DNA from 3 places in the Saccharopolyspora sp. ID03-671 genome. Region 2 is predicted to be linked to each of the others. Evidence: riboswitches for the same ligand, from Rfam matches in the RefSeq annotation. Region 2 holds a riboswitch; each other region holds the start of a gene.
What was found. Region 2 has a riboswitch for cobalamin ahead of cobN (cobaltochelatase subunit CobN). Riboswitches for the same ligand answer to the same signal wherever they lie in the genome.
Positions count from the first base shown of each region.

Region 1: it holds a riboswitch for cobalamin, as region 2 does, so the genes downstream of both, REH65_RS33115 (CbtB-domain containing protein) here and cobN (cobaltochelatase subunit CobN) in region 2, are expected to answer to the same signal.
Region 3: it holds a riboswitch for cobalamin, as region 2 does, so the genes downstream of both, metE (5-methyltetrahydropteroyltriglutamate--homocysteine S-methyltransferase) here and cobN (cobaltochelatase subunit CobN) in region 2, are expected to answer to the same signal.

Region 1 is NZ_CP134054.1:7,118,689-7,122,995, forward strand. Features, by position in the region: gene REH65_RS33110 (IS701 family transposase) at 1-1,181, shown strand, start outside; cobalamin riboswitch at 2,482-2,656, shown strand; gene REH65_RS33115 (CbtB-domain containing protein) at 2,686-2,877, shown strand; gene REH65_RS33120 (CbtA family protein) at 2,890-3,642, shown strand; gene REH65_RS33125 (copper resistance protein CopC) at 3,753-4,274, opposite strand.
Region 2 is NZ_CP134054.1:4,998,069-5,002,375, forward strand. Features, by position in the region: gene REH65_RS23180 (D-isomer specific 2-hydroxyacid dehydrogenase family protein) at 68-979, shown strand; cobalamin riboswitch at 1,029-1,217, shown strand; gene cobN (cobaltochelatase subunit CobN) at 1,243-4,307, shown strand, end outside.
Region 3 is NZ_CP134054.1:1,290,084-1,294,390, reverse strand. Features, by position in the region: gene REH65_RS06100 (helix-turn-helix domain-containing protein) at 1-144, shown strand, start outside; gene REH65_RS06095 (helix-turn-helix domain-containing protein) at 156-1,151, shown strand; gene REH65_RS06090 (VOC family protein) at 1,220-1,990, shown strand; cobalamin riboswitch at 2,146-2,344, shown strand; gene metE (5-methyltetrahydropteroyltriglutamate--homocysteine S-methyltransferase) at 2,490-4,307, shown strand, end outside.

The DNA.
Region 1 (4,307 bases), 2.1 Mb from region 2:
TGTTCGCGGCGATGGTGCGGTCTGATCAGCGGGCCAAGGGCGAGACGTATCTGCGGGGGTTGTTGCTGGACGGGCGGCGGAAGTCGATGCAGCCGATGGCCGAGCGACTTGGCGTTGATCACCAGGGGTTGCAGCAGTTTGTCTCGTCGTCGACGTGGGAGGTCTCCGCGGTGCGGGCCAGGTTGGCCCGGCTTGCCCATAAGACGGTGGCGCCGGGGGCGTGGGTGGTTGATGACACGGGCTTTCTCAAGGACGGCAAACGATCTCCGTGTGTGGCGCGACAGTACACGGGCACGGCCGGCAAAGTGACCAACTGCCAGGTCGGGGTCAGCGTGCACATGGTCACCGATGTTGCTTCGGCGGCGGTGAACTGGCGGTTGTTCGTGCCACAAAGCTGGGACGATGTCTGCGCGGTCGAGGATGGCTTGGCGGCGGAGGTGGTGCAGCGTCGTGCGCGCTGCGCGATCCCGGACACGGAGCGGAACCGTCCGAAGTGGATGATGGCGGTGGAGATGCTCGATGAACTGGCCGAATGGGGGCTTGCGCCGCCGGTGGTTGTCGCCGACGCCGGCTACGGCGACAACGCCCATTTCCGGGCCGCGTTGGAGGATCGCCATTTGTCCTACGTGGTGCAGGTCAAGGGTGAAGCCACCGCTCATACCATCGACGCGGTCCCGGAGTTGCGGCCCTATTCCGGGCGCGGCCCGCGCCCTGGGCCCCGGTACCAGGACAAGCCGATCAGTCTGCGCCAGCACGTCCTTGGCGCTGGACGCGACGCTGGCACGACCATCACGTGGCGGGAAGGCTCCCGAGGCAAGCTCAGCTCGGAATTCGTCGCCATGCCTGTCCGTGTCGCCGGACGCAAGCCACGCCTGCAACCGGATGGATCGCTGCCTGCACGGTGGCTGATCGCCCAATGGCCGCCCGATACCGAAGAACCCATCAAATACTGGATCTCGAACCTGCCCGCCGACACACCGGCCACAGAGTTGGTACGGCTGGCCAAGATCCGCTGGCGCATCGAGCACGACTACCGCGAACTCAAAACCGGCCTCGGACTCGACCACTTCGAAGGCCGATCCTTCACCGGCTGGCACCGCCACGTCACCCTGGCCTCCGCAGCACACCTGTTCCTCACCACCCTCCGCCTGAACAACCCAAAAGCATCTGGGGCAGCCTGACCCTCTACAAGGTCATCCGCGAGCTGCAAACACTGCTCGCCACCTGGTCAGGCACCTGCCCCACCTGCCACCAACACATCCACCGATTACCGACCTAACAAAGCACTACTAGGACGTGACGGGCAGCGGAATGGAGTGCTGGTTGAGTAGGAAGGTGCCGCGGAAGCATCAAGTGTCACTGCGGGCTGGTCGAACAGAAGAGGAACTGATCGAAATCTGTTGCCGTGCGTGACGAGCGGCGGCTCTGCGACAGGCCCGCCTGCTCGGCTCGCTGAGCAACGGACGCAAGATCGCGATTGTGGGCAACCGCGTCAATGGCGCAGCCGTGCTGGTTGCCGCGGATGTTGGCGTCGCGATGGGAACCTCAGCCGTGTTCGGGATACGCCGCCCGTTGCAGTGGCGCACAACCGGCTCGACCGGCTTCCGCCGGCTTGGGTGGGCGACCGGCCCTGTCGAATGGTGTTGCGAGCCGCTCTTGGCCGTGGCTGCTGATGCCTGGGATGGCTGTGCGGGCAGCGGTGGGCCCGTCGCTGTCGGGTCATCGCGGCTTCCGGCGTGGGGCGTTGTGGAGTACGCATTCTGTGCAGTAGCCAGTGCCGGATCGCCATAGCTGGCAGCATGTTCGACGTCGGGACCACAATCCGCTCTGCGTCGCGCCGACGTCGAGCAGGTCTGCTCGGCCGGTCTCAGCGCGCAGTTGCACTGCGGTGGCGAGCACGTCACCTCCGGCCCCGTCTGCGGCGAGCCGTCGCAGCACCTCGCCGAGCAAACCGACGGCGTTGCCCCAGTACTGATCGCTGTCTGCTGGTGGGCCGCCGATAGCTTCGAGTCCACGGGTGAGCGGTGCGAGGAAGTGGGAAACGTTGGGCCACCAGGCGTTGGCGCACGATCGATCACGTAGCACAAGACCGTGCACCAACCCGTCCGCGTCAACCACGACGGATGCTTCGGCCAGCGAAGGGACAGGCCATCCGAAGTGGTGCTCGGGAACTGTTGCGCACAGCGCGAGCCACGAAGCCCGAAAGGCCACCAGAACCGTGCCCGCGCGGTGATGTTGAAATCCGGCCAAACGTTGCCAGGCTTGGACGTTTCGCGCCAAGAATCCGTTGGTCTCGTCGCAGTACGACTCCCATGCCAGGACCTCGTTGGCGCCGGCGAGGGGCCGTGCCAGCGAGCGAGTGGTCTGGTCCAGAGCGGCTTTTGATGAATCCTGCACCCCGGCATTGGACCTGATGTGCAGGAGAACCGATGCAGTGAGGTTCGTCGCGGGATCGGCTGTTGTGGGCTCGGCGATCTCCTCGTACTCTTCTGCTGCCGCAGTGCACGGGAAGCCGGTGGAAATCCGGCGTGGTCCTCGCCACTGTGACCGGGGAGCGACCCTGATCTCGCCACTGGGCACCGCGTTGGTGTCTGGGAAGGCCAAGGGGAGCGCCGATCCGGAAGCCAGGAGACCGGCTGCGGCAGTAACACCACGTTCCACGAGAGATGGAAGGCAGGTTTTGACATGACCACCGCTGGTCTGCCCGCTGCACAGCGCATCCAAGTTCCCGTCTGGGCTTGGGCCTTGGCCGCGTTCGCGATCGTTCTGCTCTACGTCGTGCTTCAGGAAAACGGTGCCGTGCTCGCGCAGGCGGCGGACACCGTCCACGAGTTCACGCACGACGGCCGCCACGCTCTCGGCGTGCCCTGCCACTGAACGGGGACACCCATGAGCTCGCCATTCGCCACTTTCCTGCGGCGGGGCTTGCTGGCCGGGCTGCTCGCCGGCCTCACGGCCGCATTGGTCTCGCTTCTGCTGGTCGAAACCCCGCTCCGCGCTGCGCTCGATGTCGAGGAAGCACGCCCGCAGGCCGCCGGTGAGCACGCCCACGAGGAATTGTTCAGCCGCTCCACTCAGGTGGTCGGCGGCATGGTCGCCGCCCTTGTCGTCGGGTTGGCGATCGGGGCGATCTTCGCGGTCGTGTTCGCCCACAACCGGCACCGGCTGCCCGCACGCACCGATTTCGGACGGAGCCTCCAGCTCGCTGCGGCCGGGTTTTTGGCCGTGTCGCTGCTACCGGCGCTGAAGTATCCTGCGAACCCACCAGGGGTCGGGGCTCCGGAGTCGGTCACTTTCCGCACGGTCGCGTACTTCTCGCTGATCGTGGTGGGCATCGCGATCCTGCACGCGGTGGGCTACCTACACCGGTACCTGGCCGTTCACGGTTGGTCGCAGGCACGCCGCAGTACCGCTGCAGCTGTCGGAGGCATCGTGTTGACCGGCCTCGTCCTGTGGTCGTGTCCCTCGAACCCGGACCCCGTCCCTCCGGACGTGCCCGCAGCGTTGCTGTGGCGCTTCCGGTTGGCCTCACTCGCTGAACTCGCCGGAATGTGGGCGGTCCTCGGTTTCGCCTTCGGTCTGCTCAACGAGCCCCGAAAACAACGAGTGACCACGACAGCCTCACCGGCAACGACACCATAGCGACGGTCCCCGCCCGGCCTTCGTCACCTCAAGGACGGGCGGGGTCTTAGCTCGCTGCGGGCGCGATTCGGGGTGCTGACAGTGCGTTTGGGTCCAGTTGGGAACGGGACCTAGTGATCGCGGCCCCTGAAGAGAACGACGACCGCCGCAACAGCCAGCAGAAGCGTGAACAAGGCGCCTCCGCCAACCAGCCAGACGAAAGAGCCGGTTTCATAGTTGCTTTCGTCGTGTGGCCTCGAGAGTGGAGCCACTGAGCCATTGTCCGAATAGGCTGAAGGTCCGGCTGTGGAAGCGGGGGCTGCAAATGACGCAGGGGCTGTGGCCCGCTGAGTGCCGGCATGGACGACTTGATGGACCAGTGCGTAGCTTCCGTTGTTCAACAACGGAAATGGTTGTGTTGCAACGTTGTCACGCTGACTCGTTTGCTGTGCTACTGGGAGAGCCTGAACTTGGCCAGTGAGCGCCACGTCGAGCAGGCTCGGGCTGCCTGGTTCGCTGAGGCGGAATCGGCCGGTGCCGGGGGAGTGCTCAAGAGCAACGCCGCTGGCTGGAACGCTTCCGGCCAGGCTGGTATGCGCTGCTGCGGGCAGTTGAATTGCTCCGATCCCGAGGGCCACGATCGTGCACAGCATCGCTCGGCGAAAGATTTTCACAGTTGTGTCGGT
Region 2 (4,307 bases):
ATGAGAACCGTCCCCACAACCCGGTCGTGGTGGGGTCTCGGGAACGTCGTGTGATGGAGGAGAAGTCGTGAAGGTCCACGTTGGTCCGGTGTCGCAGCCCGATCTGGAGGCCGCCGTGGTGGCGGCGGGGGCCGAGCTGAGCTCCGCCGAGGACGCGAACGCGCTGGTGTGGTTCGGTGCCGAGCCGAACCGGTTCGCCGAGTACGACCGCCCGGGGCTGGAGTGGGTGCAGCTGCCCTCGGCGGGCATCGAGTCCTGGGTGGCCTCCGGGGTGCTGCGCGAGGACCTGACCTTCACCTCCGCCGCGGGCACCTTCGCCCAGACCGTCGCCGAGCACACCCTCGGCCTGATGCTGTCCGGCGCGCGGCAGCTCGCCGCGATGGCGCGGGCCACCACCTGGCAGCGTCCCGAGGGAATGCGCAGCCTCACCGGATCGACCGTCGGCATCATCGGTGCCGGTGGCATCGGCAAGGCGCTGATCGAGATGCTCCGTCCCTTCCAGGTGCGGGTGCTGGCGGTGAACCGCTCCGGCAAGCCGGTGCTGGGCGCCGAGCGGACCTGGCCCGCCGACGACGCCGACGGGATGCGGGAGCTGCTCGCCAATTCGGACTTCGTCGTGGTCGCGGCCCCGGCGACCTCGGCCACCTCGAAGCTCGTCGACGCCGCCGCGCTGGAGACCATGAAGTCCGACGCGTGGCTGATCAACATCGCGCGCGGCTCCCTGGTCGACACCGACGCGCTGGTCGAGGCTCTGGACGCGGGCCGCATCGGCGGTGCCGCGCTCGACGTCACCGATCCGGAGCCGCTGCCCGACGGCCACCCGCTGTTCGGCCACCCGCGCGCGCTGATCTCCCCGCACACGGCCAACCCGCCGCACCTGCAGATGCCGGCCCTGGCACGCCGCGTCGAGGAGAACGTCCGCCGCCACATCGCAGGTCAGCCCCTCCTCGGGCTGGTCGACGTGACCGCCGGGTACTGAGCGGGGAACGAGATCTTTCTCGCGAAATCGCGCGGTGGGTGGTGAGGGGTCTCTCGATCGATAGGATGGCTTCGCCAGTACGGCGGTGACGTGGAGGAACCCGGTGTGAGGCCGGGGCGGTCGCGCCACTGTGACCGGGGAGCGGGCCCCTGGCAGCCACGGCCCTGACAGGCTGGAAGGCGGGGACCCCGCGAGGATCCGGGAGCCAGGAACTCCTGCCGCCGTGACCCCCGCCGGGGCGCGCACCCCGAGAGAGGATCACCGTGAGCGAGCCTGCCCGCGACGCCCGAGTTCTGCTGCTGTCCACTGCGGACACCGACCTGCTGGCCGCCCGCGCCGCCGAGGCCGACTACCGCGTCGCCAACCCCTCCCGGGTGGCCGCCGAGGACGTTCCCGCGCTGCTCGACGGCGTCGACGTCGTGGTCGTGCGCCTGCTCGGCGGCCGTCGCGCCTGGGAGGAGGGCCTGGACGCCGTGCTGGCCTCCGGCCTCCCGACCGTGGCGCTGGGCGGTGAGGCGACCCCGGACGCCGAGCTGATGACGCTGTCCACGGTGCCCGCCGGTGTGTCCACCCAGGCCCTGGCTTACCTGGTCGAAGGCGGTCCGGAGAACCTCGCGCAGCTGGCGAACTTCCTGTCCGACACGGTGCTGCTGACCGGCACCGGGTTCACCGAGCCGCAGTCGATGCCCGAGTTCGGGCTGCACGGCGAGCGCGCCCACGACCCGTCGAAGCCCACGATCGGCGTGGTCTTCTACCGGGCGCACGCCCTGTCGGGCAACACCGCCTTCGTCGACACCCTCGCCGACCAGGTCGAAGCCGCCGGGGCCAACGTCGTGCCGGTGTTCTGCGGTTCGCTGCGCGGCCTGTCCGACGCCGCCGGTCTGCGCGAGCTGCTGGCCGGCTGCGACACCCTGATCGCCACCGTCCTGGCCGCGGGCGGTGCCGTGGCCGCCGACGCCAGCGCGGGCGGCGACGAGGACTCCTGGGACGCGGGTGCGCTGGCCGAGCTCGACATCCCGGTGCTGCAGGGCCTGTGCCTGACGACCAGCCGCGCGGTGTGGGCCGACAGCGACGCCGCGCTGTCGCCGATGGACGCCGCGATGCAGGTCGCGGTGCCGGAGTTCGACGGCCGGTTGATCAGCGTCCCGTTCTCCTTCAAGGAGGAGGGCCCGGAGGGCATCCCGGTCTACGTCGCCGACGCCGAGCGCGCGGCGCGGGTGGCCTCCACCGCGGTGTCGCTGGCGCGGCTGAGGCACGTCGACAATTCCGCCAAGCGCCTCGGCGTCGTGCTCTCGTCCTACCCGACCAAGCACTCCCGCGTCGGCAACGCCGTCGGCCTGGACACCCCGGCCTCCGCGGTGGTGCTGCTGCGCGCGCTGGAGGCCGCGGGCTACGACCTCGGCGGGCTGGACGTGGCCGGCCTGGACGGCGACACCCTCATCCACCGGCTCATCTCCGCAGGTGGGCACGACGTGGAGTGGCTGACCGAGGAGCAGATGGCCGAGGCCGCGATCCGCGTCCCGGCGCCGCGCTACCGCGAGTGGTTCGACGCGCTGCCCGAGGAGCTGCGCGCGTCGATGACCGAGCACTGGGGCGCCCCGCCCGGCAGCCTCTACGTCGACGACGAGGGCTACCTCTACGTCGCCGCGCTGCGCTTCGGCAACGTGGTGATCCTGATTCAGCCGCCGCGCGGGTTCGGCGAGAACCCGATCGCGATCTACCACGACCCGGACCTGCCGCCGTCGCACCAGTACCTGGCCGCCTACCGCTGGCTGGACGAGGAGTTCGGCGCCGACGCGGTGATCCACCTCGGCAAGCACGGCACCCTGGAGTGGCTGCCCGGCAAGGGGCTGGGCCTGGCCGCGGACTGCGCGCCGGACGCGGTGCTGGGCGACATGCCGTTCGTCTACCCGTTCATCGTCAACGACCCGGGCGAGGGCACGCAGGCCAAGCGGCGCGGCCACGCGACCGTGGTCGACCACATGATCCCGCCGATGGCGCGCGCAGACGCCTACGGCGACATCGCCAAGCTGGAGCAGCTGCTCGACGAGTACGCCCTGGTCACAGACCTGGACCCGGAGAAGAAGCCGGCGCTGCGCAACCAGATCTGGGAGCTGATCACCCACGCCGAGCTGCACCACGACCTGCACCAGGAGGGTCAGCCGGACGAGGAGTCCTTCGACGACTTCGTGATGCACGTCGACGGCTACCTGTGCGAGATCAAGGACGTGCAGATCCGCGACGGCCTGCACATCCTCGGCCGTGCGCCGCGCGACGAGGAGCTGGTCAACGACGTGCTGGCGATCCTGCGCGCCAAGCAGGTCTTCGGCGGCACGGTCGGCGCGCTGCCCGGCCTGCGCTCCGCGCTGTCGGTCCACTTCGGACTCGACGAGCAGGCGCTGCTGGCCGAACCCGGTGCGCGCGCGGACGTCCCGGCCGAGCTGACGAAGCTCGTCGAGGGCCCGTCGGCCTCGGCGTCGGACGCGGTGGACCTGCTGGAGTCGTTGGCGCGCAGGCTCGTCGAGGCGCTCGCCGACACCGGCTGGGACGCCGAGCGGGCCGAGGAGGTCGTCACCGGCGTGATCGGCGCCGAGATCGCCGACGTCGGCCGCATCCTGCGGTTCGCCTGCGCCGAGCTGGTGCCGCGGCTGGCGCGCACCACCGACGAGGTCGACAACGTGCTGCACGCGCTCGACGGCGGTTTCGTGCCCGCCGGGCCGTCCGGGTCGCCGACCCGCGGTCTGATCTCGGTGCTGCCGACCGGCCGCAACTTCTACTCGGTGGACCCCAAGGCGATCCCGTCCCGCAACGCCTTCGACGTCGGCTCCGCGCTGGCCGAGTCGCTGATCGCCCGGCACGTCGCCGACACCGGGGAGAACCCGCGCTCGGTCGGCCTGACCGTGTGGGGCACCTCGGCGATGCGGACCCAGGGCGACGACATCGCCGAGATCCTGTGGCTGCTGGGCTGCCGCCCGAAGTGGGACGACGCGTCCCGCCGGGTCACCGGCTTCGAGGTCGTCCCGGTCGCCGAGCTGGGGCGCCCGCGCATCGACGTGGTGGTGCGCATCTCCGGCTTCTTCCGCGACGCGTTCCCGCACGTGGTGTCGCTGATCGACGACGCGGTGCAGACCGTGGCCGTCCTCGACGAGCCCGACGAGGACAACTACGTCGCCGCCCACTACCGCGCCGACAGGGCGGAGCACGGCGACGACCGCCGGGCCTCCACCCGCATCTTCGGCTCGAAGCCGGGCGCCTACGGTGCCGGTCTGCTGCCGCTGATCGACGCCCGCAACTGGCGCAGCGACGCCGACCTCGCCGAGGTCTACGC
Region 3 (4,307 bases), 3.4 Mb from region 2:
AACCTGGCCCACCTCACCGACGAGGTCGCCGACCTCAACCGGTTCGGACTGCTGATGCGGGTTCCGGTGATGCGCCACGTCACCGGGACCCCGGACCTGCAGAACCCGGCGAACCGGCTCTACGAGTGGCGACCGAACACCTGAAGGGGGAGCGGATGGCGGAGCGGTCCGGGCTCGGCGCGCGGCTGCGGGCGCTGCGCCGCGAGCGCGGTCTCAAGCAGGGCGAGCTCGCGCGCGCCCTGGGCGTCGCGGTCTCCAGCGTCTCGCAGTGGGAGAGCGGGGTGAAGGTGCCGCCCCCGGCCCGGCTGGGCGACTACGCGACCTTCTTCGCGGTCGGAACCCCTTCCCGCAGCGGGAAGGTCCCACCCGCGGCGTCCCTCGGCGACGAGGAGCGCCGGGTCCGCGCGGAGATCAAGGAGGAGCTCGACCGGCTGCGCGCGGACCCGGTCGCGCCCGCGCCCGAGGTCCCGGACTTCTGGCGGTTCCCCGGCGGCGGACCGGTGCGCATCCTCACCGGCCGGGTGCCCTCCCGGAACCTCTCACCGCTGGCCGATCCGGAGCGGCGCAACTACATCGGCATGTCCTCCTACGCCGACGGCGACGCGCTCATCGAGCTCTACGGCCACCTGCGCGCGCTCAACCCCGAGGCCGACGTGCGGTTCGACATCGCCCGCCGGATCGACCCGAAGGACCTGCGGGCGCACCTGGTGCTGCTGGGCAGTCCTGCGATGAACCCGATGCGGCGCCAGGTGCGGTTCGGGTTGCCGGTCAAGCAGGTCGAGGTCGACGACGTCGGGCACGGCGAGGTCTTCGAGGTCGCCGACGAGGGGCGGCGGTACCGGCCGACGCTGCACGACGGCCGGCTGATCGAGGACGTCGGCCTGCTCGCCCGCTTCCCCAACCCCTACGACGTGCGCCGCACCCTGACCCTGTGCAGCGGCGTGTTCACCCGGGGCGGGTTCGGCGCGGTGCGCTGCCTGACCGATCCGCAGCTGCGCGCCCGCAACCACGAGATCCTGCGTTCGCGGTTCGGCGACAGCGGCAACTTCGGGATGCTCATGCGCGTTCCGGTGGTCCGCAACGCCACGGCGACCCCGGACCTGAGCAATCCCGACACCTGGATCCGGTCCTGGTCGCCGATCAAGACCTGAGCTTCGCTGGGCGATTCGTCGGAGGTCGTGGTTACCGTCGTGGCGTCCGCACCCCTCTTGGAGGAGCCATGACGAAGCTGGATTCGACGCAGCCCAACGGCACCCCGGCGTGGATCGACCTGGGGATCCCGGACCTCGATCGCGCGATGGAGTTCTACGGGGCGGTGTTCGGATGGGAGTTCGACGTCGGCCCGGAGGCGATGGGCCGCTACACGATGTGCCTGGTCGAGGGCCGCGAGGTCGCCGCGATCATGCCGAACCACGACGAGTCGGCGACGGAGTTCTGGTGGAACGTCTACTTCGCCACCGATGACGTCGCCACGACCGTGTCCAAGGCCGAGGCGGCCGGCGGGCAGGTGGTCGTGCCACCGATGGACGTGATGGACAAGGGCCGGATGGCGCTCGTCAAGGACCCGGTCGGCGCCCAGTTCGGGCTCTGGCACGGCCAGAACCACGTCGGAACGCGCCTGGTCAACGAGCCGAACGCGTTGCTGCGCAACGATCTCGTCACCCCCGACCCCGGTGCCGCACGGGCGTTCTACGCCTCCGTGTTCGACTTCGGGCTGGACTCCGACGGCTACCTGGGTGATGACGATTTCACGTTCCTGCGCCGCCCGGACGGCCACGAGATCGGCGGCATCGTCGGCGACCCCGCGGCCACGTCCTCGGCCTGGGGCACGCTGTTCATGGTCGACGACGCCGACGCGACCGCCCAGCGGGCCGCGGCCGCGGGAGGTACCGCGGCCGCGCCCTACGACATGGTCTACGGCCGCATGGCCGAGATCCGGGACCCGTTCGGCACCCCGTTCTCGGTGGGAGCGCCCAAGTTCGGGGGCTGATCCGCCACCGGGGCGTGATCGGGATCTCCTCGCGCGGCGAACCGGTGCTCAGCTCGCGTGTCGGGGGCCCGGGGCGCGGGAACGGGGTTGTCAGCGGGTCGCGTCCGGATAGGCTGGGGGCGCTGGTGGTTCGTCCGGGCGGTTGCGCTGAGCGCGGTTCGGGCGAGGCAAGAGGGAACCCGGTGCGAATCCGGGACTGCCCCGCAGCGGTGAGCGGGAACGACCGCCGTCATGAGCACTGGGCCTCGCGGCCTGGGAAGCGACGGCCAGTAGGTCCGTTCGGTGGACGGGGAAGTTTTCATGAGAACTTCCCCCCGACACACCGACGGTTGCCCGCGAGTCCGAATACCTGCCATCGGTGCGCGCGCCGCCGGCGCGCGCTGGTCCGAGGTCTCGCGGGAGGACCTGGCGGACGACCGGTGGGCGAGGTGCGCCCGCGGGTCGGCGCGCCTGTCGCGAGGACCTCGACCGTCGAAGTCGAGCTCGCGAGGAGAGAGCGTTGACCAGCAAGATCGGATCCACCGTCCTCGGATATCCCCGGATCGGCCCGAACCGGGAGCTCAAGCGCGCCCTGGAGTCCTACTGGGCCGGGCGCAGCGACGAGGCGGAACTGCGCGAGGTCGCGCGCACGCTGCGGGAGAACACCTGGCGGGGGCTGGCCCAGGCCGGCCTCGACTCGGTGCCGGGCACCACGTTCTCCTACTACGACCAGGTCCTGGACACCGCCGTCACCTTCGGCGCCGTCCCACCCCGCTACGCCGAGCTGGGACTCGGCGCGCTGGACACCTACTTCGCGATGGCGCGCGGTACCGAGGCGGTGCCGCCGCTGGAGATGACGAAGTGGTTCGACACCAACTACCACTACCTGGTGCCCGAGATCGGCCCGGACACGCGCTTCGCGCTCACCGACACCACAGTCGTCGAGCAGTTCCGGGAGGCCCGGAAGCTGGGCGTCGAGACCCGGCCGGTCCTGGTGGGGCCGTTGACCTTCCTGCTGCTCAGCAAGCCCGCGGTGGAGGGTTTCGACCCGCTCGACAAGCTCGCCGAGCTCACCGATGCCTACGAGGGCCTGCTCGGTGAGCTGCACCGCGCGGGGGCGGAGTGGGTGCAGCTCGACGAGCCCGCCCTGGCCGCCGACCGGACGCCGGGGGAGCTCGACGCGCTGCGCAACACCTACCGGCGGCTCGGCGACCTGACCGAACGGCCCGCGATCCTGTCCGCCTGCTACTTCGGCGATCCCGGAGACGCGCTCGGGGTGCTCGCCTCGACGCCCGTCGAGGGCATCGCGGTCGACCTCGTCACCGATCCGTCCACTCAGGACAACGTCGTGGCCACCACCGGGCTGCGGGACAAGGTCCTGGTCGCGGGCGTGGTCGACGGCCGCAACGTCTGGCGCGCCGATCTCGACCGGTGCCTGATCACCGCGGCCACGCTGCTCGGTTCGGCCGACGAGCTCGCCCTGGGCACCTCCTGCCCGCTGCTGCACGTGCCCTACGACGTCGACGCCGAACCGAGCCTGGATCCGCAGGTCAAGCCGTGGTTGTCGTTCGCAGCGCAGAAGGTCCGCGAGGTCGTCACCCTCGGCCTCGCCCTGCGGGAGGGACGGGACGTCGTCGACGCCGAGCTCGCCGACGCGCGCGCCGCCATCGCCGACCGGGCCGCGGCCGAGCGGGTCCGCAACAACCGCGTCCGCGCCAGGCTCGACTCGCTCCGGCCGGGTGACTCGCGGCGCGCGGACTACCCGGAACGGCAAGCCGCGCAGGAGAAGTCGTTGCGGCTGCCGCCGCTGCCGACCACCACGATCGGCTCCTTCCCGCAGACCACCGACGTCCGCAAGGCCCGCGCGGCGCTGCGGGCCGGGCGCATCGACCAGGCCACCTACCGGCAGCGGATGCGCGACGAGGTCGAGCGCGTCATCGCGCTGCAGGAGGACCTCGGGCTCGACGTGCTCGTGCACGGCGAACCCGAGCGCAACGACATGGTCCAGTACTTCGCGGAGCAGCTCGAAGGCTTCGCCACCACCGATCACGGCTGGGTGCAGTCCTACGGTTCCCGCTGCGTCCGGCCGCCGATCCTGTTCGGCGACGTGTGGCGGCCGGAACCGATGACCGTGGAGTGGGCCGAGCACGCGCAGCGGCTCACCGACAAGCCCGTCAAGGGCATGCTCACCGGCCCGGTGACGATCCTGGCGTGGTCGTTCGTGCGCGACGACCAGCCGCAGGCCGACACCGCGCGCCAGGTCGCGCTGGCCGTCCGCGACGAGGTCCGCGACCTGGAGGCCGCCGGGATCCGCGTGGTGCAGGTCGACGAACCCGCG